3 regions of the Rhodomicrobium lacus genome follow, and region 3 is predicted to be linked to each of the others. Evidence: riboswitches for the same ligand, from Rfam matches in the RefSeq annotation. Region 3 holds a riboswitch; each other region holds the start of a gene.

Region 1 (4,804 bases), 1.1 Mb from region 3:
CCATGTGGCGCTGGATGATCTTGCGCTTGATTTCGAGGCTGTTGCGGCCGATGTCGAGCAACTCATCGAGCCGCGCGAACAAGGCCGCCTCGTCGCCCTTGTGCAGGAAGCCGAGCCGCGCGCAGTTCACGGTGACCACGCCGACCGAGCCCGTCTGCTCCGCCGAGCCGAACAACCCGTTGCCGCGCTTCAGAAGCTCCGTCAGGTCGAGCTGGAGGCGGCAGCACATGGACCGCACCATGTTGGGCTTCAGTTCCGAGTTCACGAAATTCTGGAAATAGGGCAGGCCGTATTTCGCGGTCATCTCGAAGAGGCGCGTCGCGTTTTCGCTCTCCCACGGGAAATCCGGTGTGATGTTGTAGGTCGGGATCGGGAAGGTGAACACCCGGCCTTTCGCGTCGCCCGCCGTCATGACCTCCATGTAAGCGCGGTTGATCATGTCCATTTCGGACTGGAGATCGCCATAGGTGAAGTCCACCTCCTTGCCGCCGATCATCGGAACCTGCTCGCGGAGGTCTTCCGGGCAGGTCCAGTCGAAGGTCAGGTTCGTGAAAGGCGTCTGCGTGCCCCAGCGTGACGGCACGTTGAGGTTATAGATCAGTTCCTGAATGCACTGGCGCACCTCGCCGTAAGGCAATCTGTCCTTGCGGATGAAAGGCGCCATGTAGGTATCGAACGATGAGAACGCCTGCGCGCCCGCCCATTCGTTCTGAAGCGTGCCAAGGAAGTTCACGATCTGTCCGACCGCGCTCGACAGGTGCTTCGGCGGCGCGGCCTCGACCTTGCCCGGCACGCCGTTCAGCCCTTCCTGCAACAGCGTCCGCAACGACCAGCCCGCGCAATAGCCCGCCAGCATGTCGAGATCGTGGATGTGGATGTCGCCGTCGCGATGCGCGCGGCCCACTTCCGGCGGGTAGACGTGGCTGAGCCAGTAATTGGCCACCACCTTGCCGGAGACGTTCAGGATCAGGCCGCCAAGCGAATAGCCCTGATTGGCGTTTGCGTTCACGCGCCAGTCCGCGCGCTCCAGATATTCGTTGATCGAGCTTTCGACGTCGATGGCGGCGTGGCGGTCGGCGCGAAGCCGTGCGCGCTGTTCGCGATAGACGATGTAGGCGCGGGCCGTCGCGAAGTGGTTCGCGGAGATCAGCACCTGTTCGACGATGTCCTGAATTTCCTCGATGTGCGGCGACCGGTCCGCGAAGCGATGAGCGATCACCTTCACCGCCTGAATGGCGAGAAGATGCGCCTCGGTGGCGTCGAAATCGCCGGTGGCGCGGCCCGCACGCTCGACAGCGGAGCGGATCTTCGCCGCGTCGAACGGCGCGAGCGCGCCCGAGCGCTTCACGATGCTGAGCGGCAGGCGGGCGGCGGAAATTACCGCCGTGGAGTCAGGACTGGAAGACAAGTGAACCCCCGTTGGATCATGGGGGCGGGGCCGACAGACGCGCGAACGAAACCGGCTTCACCGGTCGCGGCACGGCCTGCGGGCACCCCGCCCGAGGACGATATTCCGATGTCGCGGCAGGTCTCCTGGCTCGCGGGTCAATGCTTCCGTCTGGCCTTCCCGGCGCTTTCGCACCAGTGACGCGATCGACGGCGGCTCGCCGCTTACAGTTGCGGGGGCAGCGCCGGACTTGCACCGGCTTCCCTCTTGGCTCCCGAATCTTGCGCTATCGGGGGACCGTGACCCCCATATTTAGGGTGCTGAGTCGCGCCGCCTCGCAACGAGTGATTCGGTGTGCGCACGGAAAGATGTGAACAGCGGGGACGAAAGGAAAAAGAGCTTGCCGGGCTGCGGCATGTCACAGGAGACGACGTTCGCAACTTTCGCAGATTTGCGGCTCGCCCTTCGCAAACATCCACATTTTCAGTCCTTACCGCGTTCTTTCTCTTGCGGATATTGTGAAGCCCGAAATGAAAGCGGGCGCCCGAATGCAAACCCTGATTGACGACGCCGCCACAGAGGCGGCGACCATCTTCGTGGAGATGGTCTTCCCCGAACAGGCGAACCATTACGGCACGCTGTTCGGCGGCAATGCTCTGAACCTCATGGGCAAGGCCGCCTTTGTCGCGGCCACGCGGCGCGCGCGCCGCGCCGTGGTGATGGCGACATCCGACAAGGTGGAATTCCACGTGCCCGTCAAGGTGGGAGAACTCGTCGAACTTTCCGCCCGCGTCGTGCGCGTAGGCCGCGCTTCGATGACCGTCGAAGTCTCGATGATGGCCGAAAAGCTGCTTTCGGGCGAGCGCCGCCTCGCCGTGCGCGGCTCGTTCGAGATGGTGGCCGTCGACGAAGCAGGCCGCCCCACAGCGTTTCGCCCCTGATTTCAAAGACAATTTTCTAGCCGCCGCTGCCAAGAGAGGAACCTGCCCCGTGAAGTCGCATACCGTTCGCACATACAAATCCGCCGAGCCTTTGCCCCGCGCCGAACAACTCGCCTGGAAGATCGCCGAAGTCGCCGCCGACCCGGTCGCGGTCGAACCTGCCGTGGTCGAGATGATCGGCAACCGCATCATCGACAATGCCGCCGTTGCCGCCGCTTCGCTCGCACGCCGCCCGGTGGCCAACGCCCGCAATCAGGCGCTCTCGCATCCCTTCAAGCCCGGCGCGAGCGTGTTCGGCATCGCCTCGCATCGCCGCTTCTCGCCCGAATGGGCGGCGTGGGCCAATGGCGTCGCCGTGCGTGAACTCGACTTCCACGATACGTTCCTCGCCGCCGACTATTCGCATCCGGGCGACAACATCCCGCCGATCCTTGCCGTCGCCCAGCATTGCGGGCTTTCCGGCGAAGCGCTCGTGCGCGGCCTCGCGGCGGGCTACGAAATTCAGGTCAATCTCGTAAAAGGCATTTGCCTGCATGAGCACAAGATCGACCATATCGCCCATCTCGGACCGTCGGCTGCGGCAGGCATCGGCGCGGCGCTGGGGCTTCCGGTGGAGACGATCTGGCAGGCCGTGCAGCAGGCGCTGCATGTGACGACGACGACGCGGCAGTCGCGCAAGGGCGAGATTTCGAGCTGGAAGGCTTACGCGCCCGCTTTCGCCGGCAAGATGGCGGTCGAGGCGGTGGATCGAGCCATGCGCGGCGAAGGCGCACCGTCGCCCGCATGGGAAGGCGAGGACGGTTTCATCGCATGGCTGCTTTCCGGCCCGAAGGCGGAATACACCGTGCCGTTGCCTGAGAAAGGCGAGCCGAAGCGCGCCATTCTCGACACCTACACCAAGGAATACTCGGCGGAATATCAGAGCCAGGCGCTGATCGACCTCGCGCGGCGGATGCGCGAAAAGATCGGCAATCTCGCGGCCATCGAAAACATCGTTATCCACACGAGCCATCACACCCATTACGTGATCGGCACGGGTGCGAACGACCCGCAGAAGATGGACCCGAACGCGAGCCGCGAAACGCTCGACCATTCCATCATGTACATCTTCGCGGTCGCGCTGGAAGACGGCGGCTGGCACCACGTGCATTCCTATGCGCCGGAGCGCGCGAAGCGGCCCGAAACCGTTGCGCTGTGGCACAAGATTTCGACCGTCGAAGATGCGGAGTGGACGCGCCGCTATCATAGCCGCGACCCGAAGGAAAAGGCGTTCGGCGGCCGCGTCGTCGTCACCCTGCGTGACGGCCACGTGATCGAGGACGAGCTTGCCATCGCCGACGCCAACCCGCTCGGCGCGCGCCCCTTCGCCCGCCCGCAATACATCGAGAAGTTCCTCACGCTTTCGGAAGGAATCGTCTCCCCCGCCGAGCAACAGCGCTTTCTCGAAACGGTGGACCGGCTCGAACGGCTGCGCGGCGAAGAGCTTCTGGGGCTGAATTTCACCGTCGATCCCGTCGCGCTTGGCGCCGAGCGGGCGACCGGCCTTTTCGAATGGAACGGCACATCGCGCGAGACGGGCCGCTCAGCCGTCGTCGGCGCTTAGGGAGGACAACCATGCTACAGGACGCAACGAAGGCCGCCGGGCCGAAGCCGAAGAAGTCGGTCGCGCTTTCCGGCATCATCGCGGGCAACACCGCGCTGTGCACGGTGGGCCGCACCGGCAACGACCTCCATTATCGCGGCTACGACATTCTCGACGTGGCCGAAACCTGCGAATTCGAGGAGATCGCGCATCTCCTCATTCACGGGGCGCTGCCGACGCCGACGGAGCTTCACGCTTACAAGACGAAGCTGAAGGCGCTGCGCGGCCTTCCTTCGGCGGTCCGCGTCGCGCTCGAAGCGCTGCCGGCCGCCTCCCATCCCATGGACGTACTCAGATCGGGCGTGTCCGCGCTCGGCTGCGTGCTGCCGGAGCCGGTCGACCACAACCATCCAGCTGCGCGCGATGTGGCCGACCGGCTCCTGGCTTCGCTGGGTTCCATGCTGCTCTACTGGCATCACTTCGCGCATAATGGCCGCCGCATCGAGGTGCACACCGACGACGATTCCATCGGCGGGCACTTCCTGCACCTGCTGCATGGCGAACGCCCGCGCGAAAGCCACGTCCGCGCGATGCACACCTCGCTGATTCTCTACGCCGAGCATGAGTTCAACGCGTCCACCTTCACCGCACGCTCCATCGCGAGCACGGGATCGGATCTGTATTCCGCGGTGACGGGCGCGATCGGTGCGCTGCGCGGGCCGAAGCATGGCGGCGCGAACGAGGCGGCCTTCGAGATCCAGAAGCGTTACAATTCAGCCGATGAGGCGGAAGCCGATATCCGCCGCCGCGTCGAGGCTAAAGAGGTCGTTATCGGCTTCGGCCATCCCGTCTATACGGTCGCCGACCCCCGCAACAAGGTCATCAAGGAAGTCG
Region 2 (4,804 bases), on a different contig from region 3:
CCTTCATCCCGAAGATATCGGTCGACGAGATGAAGGCCAAGGGGCTGCACGACTCGATCCTCGAATTCCCGATGCTCGACCTGCTCAAATCGGCGAAGCACGTTCGCGAGGTACAGGTCATCAACGGCCTCGTCGCCGGCAACCTGACGCGCGCCCTCGCCGGCGAACACGTCGGCACCATCATCACTGCGAGCTAAGGGATCACCGAAATGTCTGCCAACACCATCAAACACGTCGCCTCGCCGCTCGCACGCCAGACGCTCCTCGACGGCCAGCTTACCGCCCCCGTCGCGGGCGTGCGCCCCATCCGCATCCTGCCGTGGCTGCAGGTCGTCAAGATCGGCGGCCGCTCTATCCTGGACCGCGGCCACGAGGCGATCCTGCCCATCGTGGACGAGTTGCGGAAACTGCTGCCGGAGCATCGTCTCCTAATCCTGACCGGCGCCGGTATCCGCGCGCGCCATCTCTATGGCGTGGGGCTGGACCTCGGTCTTCCCGTCGGCTCTCTTGCGCCACTCGCCGCAAGCGAGGCGGGCCAGAACGGCCACATCCTCGCGTCGCTGCTCGCGCCTGAGGGCGTCTCCTATATCGAGCATCCGACCATGGCAGACCAGCTCGCCATCCACCTTTCGGCCGCCCGTGCCGTGGTGGGCAGCGCCTTCCCGCCCTATCATAACCACGAGTTTCCGGGCTCGCGCATTCCGCCCCATCGGGCCGACACGGGCGCGTTCCTGCTCGCCGACGCGCTCGGCGCGGCTGGCCTCACGATCGTGGAGGATGTGGACGGGGTTTACACCACCGACCCGAACGGCCCCGACGGGAAAAGGGCGAAGCTCCTGAAGGAGACGAGCGCCGCCGATCTCGCAAAGCACGAGGGCACACTTCCGTTCGACCGCGCGCTGCTTGAGGTGATGGCCACCGCGCGTCACATCGAGCGCGTGCAGATCGTGAACGGGCTCGTGCCGGGGCGGCTCACCGCAGCGCTGCGCGGCGAGCATGTCGGTACCATCGTTCGCACCGGCGCGCATCCGGCGTAGCCGCACTCAGAATGGGGCGCCTTTATCGAAACGGAGGCGCTCCACTATCTCCCTTCACCGAACGTCGACGCGAAAAAAACGCTTCAGGCATCCCTCGACGCGATGCGCCGAAGCAGCAGCATCAATCCCCAAGCACCGCCAATGAGCGCCGCCGTCAGGCCCGCAGCAGCAAGCGCGGTCGGCGCATGGCGAGGAATGGCGCCTAGTTCGGGCCAGACGACATCCGCCGTATTGTAAGGCTCGCCGGACCATTGGCAGAGCGCGCCGGTTCCATCGAGCAGCAGATCGCGCTCGACCGCCGCTGCGAGCGCCTTCGTTTCCGCGCGCGCGCCGTCCCGGCTCGCCATATGCGAGAGGAGGGCCATGGTCGCCGCGAGATAGGCGTGGCTGCATTCGTTGAAGGGGCTTTCCTCGTCGGTGAGAGCCGACGGTGCGAGCCCCCACAGGCAGGCTGTAAACTGGATTTCCGCATAGTTGCGCAGACGCCAGAGCTTTTCGTCGGGCTTCACCTGAGCGTCGGCGAGCGCGAAAATCGCGGCGCGATGACGCGCGATCACAGCCATCTGCCCATGCGGGATGCTCTCGATGGAGATGCCCCCGGTCGGTCCGATGCTTTTTCTATGGGCCTCGGCGACCGGCGCGACCGCGAGAAAGACAATGGCCGGGACGAGCCCGGCCATCAGAAGCGCCCCGTAATCGGCGATGCGCCTCATGCAGCCACGGGCTTCGCCGCGATGCGTCTGGCAACGGTGCGTTCGGCGAAAAGCCCGAAAAACGCGCCGATCAACGTCCAGACGAGTGCCTGCGTTCCTATCGACGCGGCCCGGAACTGCCACAGCGTCTGCGCCGAGAAGTTTTCCGGCACTTCCTGGATAGTGGGAAGCGCTTCCAGAGCAACGATGACGGCCAGCGCGTAGACGCCAAGGCCGACAAGCGCACCGTTCCACGCTCCGAGGCGATGGGCGAAGATCTTGCCGAGGCTCAGAGAGGCAAACGCCACTGCGAGCGAGAGTGCCATCATGCCGAAATAGAGCGCGGTGCGAATACCGATCGTTTCCGGCGAACCCACGGCGGGCGGGTTGGCGGGATATTTCATCTGCGGCACGAGATAGAGCACGATAAAGCCTGCCAGCGCGAGGAATGCCGCCGTCGCGCGCGGGCTGAGCCGCCCCAGACGGCCCTGAGCGAAGGCGTTGGCGATGCCGAACAGCCCGCCGAGCGCGGTTCCGAACACGACGAGGCCGGTGAGAAGCCCTGCCGTACTCTGGACCTTGCGGCTCACGAGTTCGGGTTCTTCTGCGGCAGCAGGCTCACCGCGTGCCTCTTTGGCGGCCGCCTCGGCCTTGGCGGTCTGTTCTTCAAAGGCAATGGCCTGATCGACCGGCGGCTCGCCGACCGTATAGGCAAAAAGGAAAGTGACGAGCGCGGCGAGAAGCCCGGCGAGCATGCCGCGCGCGAGATAGGAACCAGCCATGTGATTTTCGCTCCGACGTCAGTGGCAGGGGAAACCAAGCAGATGGCGGGCGTCATGGACGGCTTCATGCACCATCATGCCGTCGAAGATCGCCACCGCGCCCTGTTCGGCGCCTACGAAATAGATCGCAAGGAGCGCGATCAGGCCGCCGAAGATGGCCCACGGAAGAATGCTGCTGAGCGGAATGACAAGGTTCGGCACGTCAGCGACGTCGTGCCGGTGGGCGATGTCGGTCATGATATCTCCTTGGGATTGCGCGTCCCGTTCGAGTTATGACGCCGAGAAATTTGAGGGTCTGACTCACGGCTCGGGGACCGTTAACAGTGGCGCGACCGCGCCGGAATTTCACCGGCTTCCTCATCTCGGGCGAGCGGATGATGAACCCCGTGTCGACCGCCGTCAACTCGCTAGATACCGAGCGCGTTGCGAGGAAGTGCCCGGAATGCTCGGACAGGATTGCGCGCCAATAGCAAATGTGTAATCCAGACCGAAGCGCGGCCTTCACGGGATTGCCGTCGCGGTCCGGCAGACCGAGCCGGAAAAGCCGGGGGCTGCATTTTGCAAGTAGCGCATGGATTGGCGGGCCTTGCCACGCTTCTGGCCGTGGCCTGGTGCCTTAGCGAAGATCGCTGGCGTCTTCCCCTCCGCATCGTCGCGGGCGGCATAGCGCTTCAAACAGCCCTCGCCGTGCTGTGCATCGAGTTTCCGCCGGCGACAGCCGTTTTCGCGACCTTGAACGACGCCGTCGGAACTCTCCAGACCGCGACCGACGCCGGGACCGCGCTCGTTTTCGGCTATCTCGGCGGCGCGCCCCTGCCCTTCAGCGAAGTGACGCCGGGCGCGAGTTTCGTTCTGGCTTTCAAGGCGTTTCCCCTCGTGCTCGTCATCAGCGCGCTTGCGAGCCTCATGCTCTACCTCGGCATCCTCCAGCGTATCGTCGGCGGCTTCGCCTTTATCCTGCGAAACACGCTCGGCATCGGCGGCGCGCTCGGTCTCGGCGCGGCGGTCCACATTTTCGTCGGCATGGTGGAAGCGCCGCTTCTGGTGCGCGCCTATCTCAACCGGATGTCGCGCGGCGAGCTTTTTGCGCTCATGAGTTGCGGCATGGCGGGCGTGGCCGGCACCATGATGGTGATCTATGCCTCGCTTCTCGGCCCCGTCATTCCGGGCGCGCTCGGCAACATCCTCATCGCCTCCGTGATTTCGACGCCCGCCGCGCTCGCCATCGCCGCGATCATGGTGCCGTTCGATGCGGGCGCGCGCGAGCCTGCGGTGCTCGAACAGAGCGACCCGCCGTCGAGCGCCCTCGAATCGATCACGCGCGGCACGACCGACGGCATTTTCCTCGTCGCCAGTATCATCGCGATGCTGATCGTCTTCGTGGCGCTCGTTCATCTCGTCAATGCCGGGCTGGGCCTCATTCCCTCTCCGGGCGGCGGAGCGATTACGCTGCAACAGCTTTTCGGGCTCGTATTCAAACCGCTGCTGTGGGCCATCGGTATCGGTGCGAACGAACTCGACACGGCGGCGGGCCTGATGGCGACAAAGACCGTCGTGAACGAGTTCGCCGCCTATCTCGACCTCGCGCGGTTGCCTCCCGACGCGCTGAGCCCGCGCTCGAAGATGATCATGACCTATGCGCTGTGCGGTTTCGCCAATTTCGGCAGCGCCGGGATCATGATCGGCGGCATGACTGTGATGGCGCCCGAAAGGCGCTCGGAAATCGTGGAACTTGCGCCGAGATCGATCGTGTCGGGCACGCTTGCGACGATGTCGAGCGGGGCTGTTGCCGGCATGCTGGCCTAGGGGCCGGCTGAATCGCAATCAGATCGCGGTGAAAGGGTTTGTTTTTCAGGTTTTGGCCAGGCTGCGCCACGACGCTTACGGCGCGCCTTCGAAACGGGGCAGCACTCACTCGACAACTCGAACCGCAACGCGTCGAGCTTGAGGAGAGTTTCGCACAAGAGGCGGCCGAACATGCGGCGCCGCAGATCAGTCGAACGCGAAGCCGGAAGCGCCGCGTTTGGCAAGGGAGGTTGCCGGCGGAACTGCTGCACAAGCGATTCGCATCCAGCGTCGTCCCAATGCTCCTGCCGGACGGGCTTTTGCGCAAGCTTGGCGAACCCGCCGCCGCCCCGCTTGAGCGCGACGCCGAAGAAATCCGACAGCGACGCCCAGACGAAACGCCCGCCGATGTTGAAGGCGGAAAGCAGTCCCGCGAAGCCCGCTGCGATCGCGGCGATCTGCGTCTTCTGCGCCAACCGCAGCAATTTGCCTGCGAAGATCACCTGAA
Region 3 (4,804 bases):
AACCACGGTGCAGCCCACAGCAAGCGCGGGCGCTACCTTGCGCGTGATCATTGCGAAGGGGAAATTCCAGGGCGTGATCGCGCCGACGACGCCAACAGGCTGTTTCATGACGATGACGCGGCCGCCCTTGCGCGGCGTCGGAACAATCTCGCCATGAACGCGCTTGGCTTCTTCCGCGAAAAATTCGACGAAAGCCGCGCCATAAGCGACTTCGCCCCGCGATTCCGGCAGCGGTTTTCCCATCTCCACGGTCATGAGGCGCGCCAGCGATTCCGCGTGGGCCAATTGCAGGTTGTGCCAGCGTTTGAGGATCGCCGCGCGCTCCTTGGCAAGCAGCCCGCTCCAGGCCGGAAACGCCTTGTGCGCGGCCTCGATGGCCTCGCGGGTTTCGACGCGCCCGAAGTTCGGCACGCGCGCGAGGAAAGCGCCGGTTGCGGGATTGACGACAGGGAGTGCCGGTTCGCCCCGCCATTCGCCTCCAATCAGACAGCGATCACGGAGCAGTGTCTTGAAAATCTGGTCCATGACTCCTCTTTCAGCGGGTCAGACATAATGCCGCGCCGCCGTAAATACTACAAGCGCCACCGGATTATGGCACCTGTTCCCAAAAAGCCACAAACTCTTAACGAATCAGCGCTCAATCACAGGATGCATTTGATATTCCCTGCAACCGAATATTAATGTGAGCGAAGAGCCCTGCGAGACAAGTCGCAGGCAGGAACGACGGAGCCCCCAATGACGAGCGTCTTATCACCGGTCCTGTCAGAAAGCACTCCCAATTCTCAAGCGCAGCCCGCCGAGAGCGCGGATTTCGCATTTCTTTCTCAACAAGATAGCCGTGAATATCTCGCCGACATGCTGAAGGAACTCAGCCTGATCGCCGGCCATGCCGATCTCGACCGCGCGCGCGAACTGATCGAAGCGGCTCTTGCCGAGATCGAGCCGCAACATTCCTGACAGACGAGAACAACCGCCGCGTGTTGATCGGCGGCGGAAAGAAGACTGAAACCGGGCCTTTGAGCTATCCCTTCAAGCGTCATGCCGCAAATCGGGTGCGGCATGACGCGGCATGTTTGCTGTGTCGGTCTGCTTTTCTGCGTCAGATAAAGGCGCATTGGCGCGGGCCGATGGAGGTGCGTTGCGCGAACCGCGGCTGAGCCGTCCGATGCCGCCCGCTGAGGCGGGCGACCCGCCGCGTTGGCTGCGTAAAGGCATCGTCCGGCGACGACGCCTCAGCGGGCGAGCCCCAGCATTGCCTTGATGTCTATGTGTCGGGCAAGGTGTGCGGCAAGGCGGTCGAGCGTGGCGTCCATGGCGGTTTCGTAGGAAAGCGCCGCGGGCTTGCCACCGAGCCGCGCCAGCCACGCGGCGCGCTGACGGTCGTCCGCGAACAGGCCGTGGACATAGGTGCCCATCACGCACCCGTCCGCCGACACCGCTCCATCGGGCCTGCACGATCCGTCCTCGTGGACAAGAACAAGCGGGCGCGCGGTGTCCGATCCGAAGGTGCGGCCGATGTGGATCTCGTAGCCCGAGAACGGCACGCCGTCCGCCGCCGTTCGGCCCGTCACCGCCGCAAGCCGCTTGTCGCCCGAAAGCTCCGTCTCGACATCGAGCAGCCCGAGCCCCGGCACCCCGCCCGGCCGTCCCTCGATGCCCGCCGGATCGGCCACCCAGCGTCCAAGCATCTGATAGCCGCCGCAAAGGCCGAGCACGCGCCCGCCGCGCCGGACATGGGCGACGATGTCCGCTTCCCAGCCGAGCGCGCGCAGCGCGGAAAGATCGGCGATGGTTGCCTTCGAGCCGGGCAGGATGACAAGATCCGCGTCCGCGGGAAGCGGTTCGCCATGGGCAAGCGCCACGAGATCGACGTCCGGCTCAAGCCGCAGCGGATCGAGATCGTCAAAATTTGCGATATGCGGAAGCACCGGCACCGCGACCCTCACGCGCTGGCCAGCCTTCGCGCCTTCGCGCACCCAGTCGCGGCTGAAGCCGTCTTCAGGCGGCAAGGCATGCGCGTCCGCAAACCACGGGACGAGGCCGAGCGACGCCCAGCCGGTTCGTTCCGCGATGAAGCGCATGCCGTCCGCGAAAAGCCCCGTATCGCCGCGCATCTTGTTGACGATGAAGCCACGGATCATGGCGGCATCTTCGGCGTCGAGCACCGCGCTCGTGCCGACGAGGCTCGCGATCACGCCGCCCCGGTCGATGTCGCCGACGAGCACCACGGGCACGTCCGCCGCCCGCGCGAAACCCATATTCGCGATGTCGTTCGCGCGAAGGTTCACCTCGGACGGCGAGCCAGCGCCCTCCACCAGCACGAGGTCGCATTCGCCTTTCAGCCGCGCGAAGCTTTCAAGCACGGTGGGCATCAGCGCCGCTTTCCGCGACTGATAATCGCGTGCCTCGGCCTTGCCCCACACATGCCCTTGCACGACGATCTGCGCGCCGGTCTCGCTCTGCGGTTTCAGGAGCACCGGATTCATGTGAATGCTGGGCGGCACGCGCGCGGCGCGGGCCTGAAGCATCTGCGCGCGGCCGATCTCGCCGCCATCGGCCGTAACGCCCGCATTGGTCGACATGTTCTGTGGCTTGAACGGACGCACGGAAAGCCCCCGATCCGCGAACAGACGGCACAATCCCGCCACGATCAGCGACTTGCCGACATCCGAGCCGGTTCCCTGAAACATCAGTGTCCGGGCCGTCCTGTCGCCCAGCCGTCTCTCGTCGTCGCGAATACGTGTCATGCCCGGTGTCGATCCTTCTTTGGCGCGAAATCTTTATACCGCCCGGGCGCCGGATAAAGCGCCCGCCGATTGACTTCGCGTCACGGGCGTATCACAAATCGACACAGCCGACGGTCCCTTCGGGGACGAAAAGGGAATACCGGGCGCACCACATCGTGCGAAGCCGGAGCTGCCCCCGCAACTGTGAGCGGCGAGCCTGCGCCAATTGCCACTGGAACCTGTTCCGGGAAGGCGGCACGGGCCGTGACCCGCGAGCCAGGAGACCTGCCGTCGCCTGCCGGATCGCGTTGCCGCGTTCCCTTGAAGCGCCGTTCCGGGCGGGGTGTCCCGGAGCGCAAGGTCCGACGGGGGGAGTGCAGGTCCGCCCGCCGCACGCGCCGGACGGCTCGCCGTCCGCTCCCCGGAATGAAGCATGGAGCCGCCCTCGACCTGTGAAGCCCCGCCAGCGCCCCGCGCCACCGTCTTCGTGTGCGTGCTTTGTGGACGCGACCCCGCCGACAAGGCCGCGCCTCCCGCAGGCCGCGCGCTCTACGAAGCGCTCGCCGCCGAGCGCGAAGCCAGCGCTGACACGCGCTTTCATATAGAACCGGCGCAATGCCTGTCGAACTGCAATCGCGGCCTCACCGTCGCCATCGCAGGGCCGGATCGCTGGACATACATGTTCGGCGAACTGACGATCGAGGACGCGCCGAGCATTTATCGCGGCTGTGCAGCAAACGCCGAAACCGAAGACGGCCTCGTGCCGTGGAACGAGCGCCCCGCCTGCTTCCGCCGCGCGCTCATCGCGCGCGTGCCGCCGCTTCCTGAAAGGAGCCTCTGATGTCTCTCGCGAAAGTCCCCGTCACCATCATCACCGGCTTCCTGGGCGCGGGCAAGACGAGCCTTGTCCGTCATCTGATCGAAACCGCGAACGGCCGCCGCCTCGCGGTGCTCGTCAATGAATTCGGCGATGTCGGCATCGATGGCGAGATACTGAAGGGCTGCGCCGATCCCGCATGCCCCGAAGACGCCATCGTCGAACTGACGAACGGCTGCCTTTGCTGCACCGTCGCGGACGAATTCGTGCCGACGATGACGGCGCTCCTGAACCGCAAGGAGCCGCCCGAACACATTCTCATAGAAACATCCGGCCTCGCGCTGCCGAAGCCGCTGCTGAAGGCGTTCGACTGGCCCGACCTGAAGACGCGCATCACCGTCGACGGCGTGATCGCGGTCGCGGATGCCGAGGCCGTGGCGGATGGCCGTTTCGCGCCCGACCCCGAGCTTGTGGCGAGACAGCGCGCGGGCGATACCAGTATCGACCACGATACCCCGCTCGGCGAAGTGTTCGAGGATCAGGTGGCCTGCGCCGATCTCGTGATCCTGAACAAGGCCGATCTCGTGGACGAGGCGCGGCTTGCCCAGGCGCGCGAAACGGTGCTGGCGGAATCGCCACGCCCCATCCCCGTGATCGGGGCAACCGAGGGACGCGTCGATCCGCGCGTCGTGCTGGGGCTTGGCGCGGCTGCGGAAGACGACCTCGACGCGCGCCCGACGCATCACGATCATGGCGAGCCGCACGACCATGACGATTTCGAAACGGTCGCGGTCACGCTGCCAGAGCAGACATCGCAGGCCGACATCGTCGCGAAGGTCGAGGCAGCGGCCCGTGCGCAAAACATCCTTCGCGTAAAAGGATATATCGCCATCGCGGGCAAGCCGATGCGGCTTCTCGTGCAAGGCGTCGGAACCCGCGTTCGCGCGCAGTTCGACCGGCCATGGCGCCCGAGTGAGGAGCGCGTCTCGCGGCTCGTCGTCATAGGCGAAAAGGGCTTCGACGGGCAGGCGGTTGCGGCGGCGCTCGGGGCCTGACGCGTGCACATTCTTTTCCGCGAACGACACGGCCTCGAAGAGGCGGCGGTCGCCGAGGATCTCGGCCAGTCGCCCGCCGACCTCGCGGTGCTTTCCTTCGCGGACAGCGACCTTGCAGCCTTCGCGGCGGGCTGGCGTGCGGGCGCGGATCTCCCGACGCTGCGCCTCGCCAACCTCGCGCGCCTGAGGCATCCGCTTTCGGTCGA

What was found. A riboswitch is a leader RNA that binds a small molecule or an ion and turns the genes downstream of it on or off. The one in region 3 is predicted to bind cobalamin.
Region 1: it holds a riboswitch for cobalamin, as region 3 does, so the genes downstream of both, EK416_RS17070 (ribonucleoside triphosphate reductase) here and EK416_RS12170 (DUF1636 family protein) in region 3, are expected to answer to the same signal.
Region 2: it holds a riboswitch for cobalamin, as region 3 does, so the genes downstream of both, EK416_RS07225 (CbtB domain-containing protein) here and EK416_RS12170 (DUF1636 family protein) in region 3, are expected to answer to the same signal.

Annotation. Positions count from the first base shown of each region.
Region 1 is NZ_RZNF01000012.1:1,671,195-1,675,998, reverse strand. It holds gene EK416_RS17070 (ribonucleoside triphosphate reductase) at 1-1,408, opposite strand, end outside; cobalamin riboswitch at 1,507-1,704, opposite strand; gene EK416_RS17065 (acyl-CoA thioesterase) at 1,936-2,328, shown strand; gene EK416_RS17060 (MmgE/PrpD family protein) at 2,378-3,931, shown strand; gene prpC (bifunctional 2-methylcitrate synthase/citrate synthase) at 3,943-4,804, shown strand, end outside.
Region 2 is NZ_RZNF01000004.1:209,042-213,845, forward strand. It holds gene EK416_RS07205 (amino acid kinase family protein) at 1-197, shown strand, start outside; gene EK416_RS07210 (amino acid kinase family protein) at 210-1,037, shown strand; gene EK416_RS07215 (hypothetical protein) at 1,121-1,750, opposite strand; gene EK416_RS07220 (CbtA family protein) at 1,747-2,511, opposite strand; gene EK416_RS07225 (CbtB domain-containing protein) at 2,530-2,748, opposite strand; cobalamin riboswitch at 2,787-2,927, opposite strand; gene EK416_RS07230 (NupC/NupG family nucleoside CNT transporter) at 3,067-4,317, shown strand; partial or broken gene EK416_RS17970 (MFS transporter) at 4,662-4,804, opposite strand, start outside.
Region 3 is NZ_RZNF01000012.1:607,713-612,516, reverse strand. It holds gene EK416_RS12185 (NAD-dependent succinate-semialdehyde dehydrogenase) at 1-525, opposite strand, end outside; gene EK416_RS12180 (hypothetical protein) at 736-957, shown strand; gene EK416_RS12175 (cobyric acid synthase) at 1,233-2,747, opposite strand; cobalamin riboswitch at 2,842-3,033, shown strand; gene EK416_RS12170 (DUF1636 family protein) at 3,160-3,567, shown strand; gene cobW (cobalamin biosynthesis protein CobW) at 3,567-4,598, shown strand; gene cobN (cobaltochelatase subunit CobN) at 4,602-4,804, shown strand, end outside.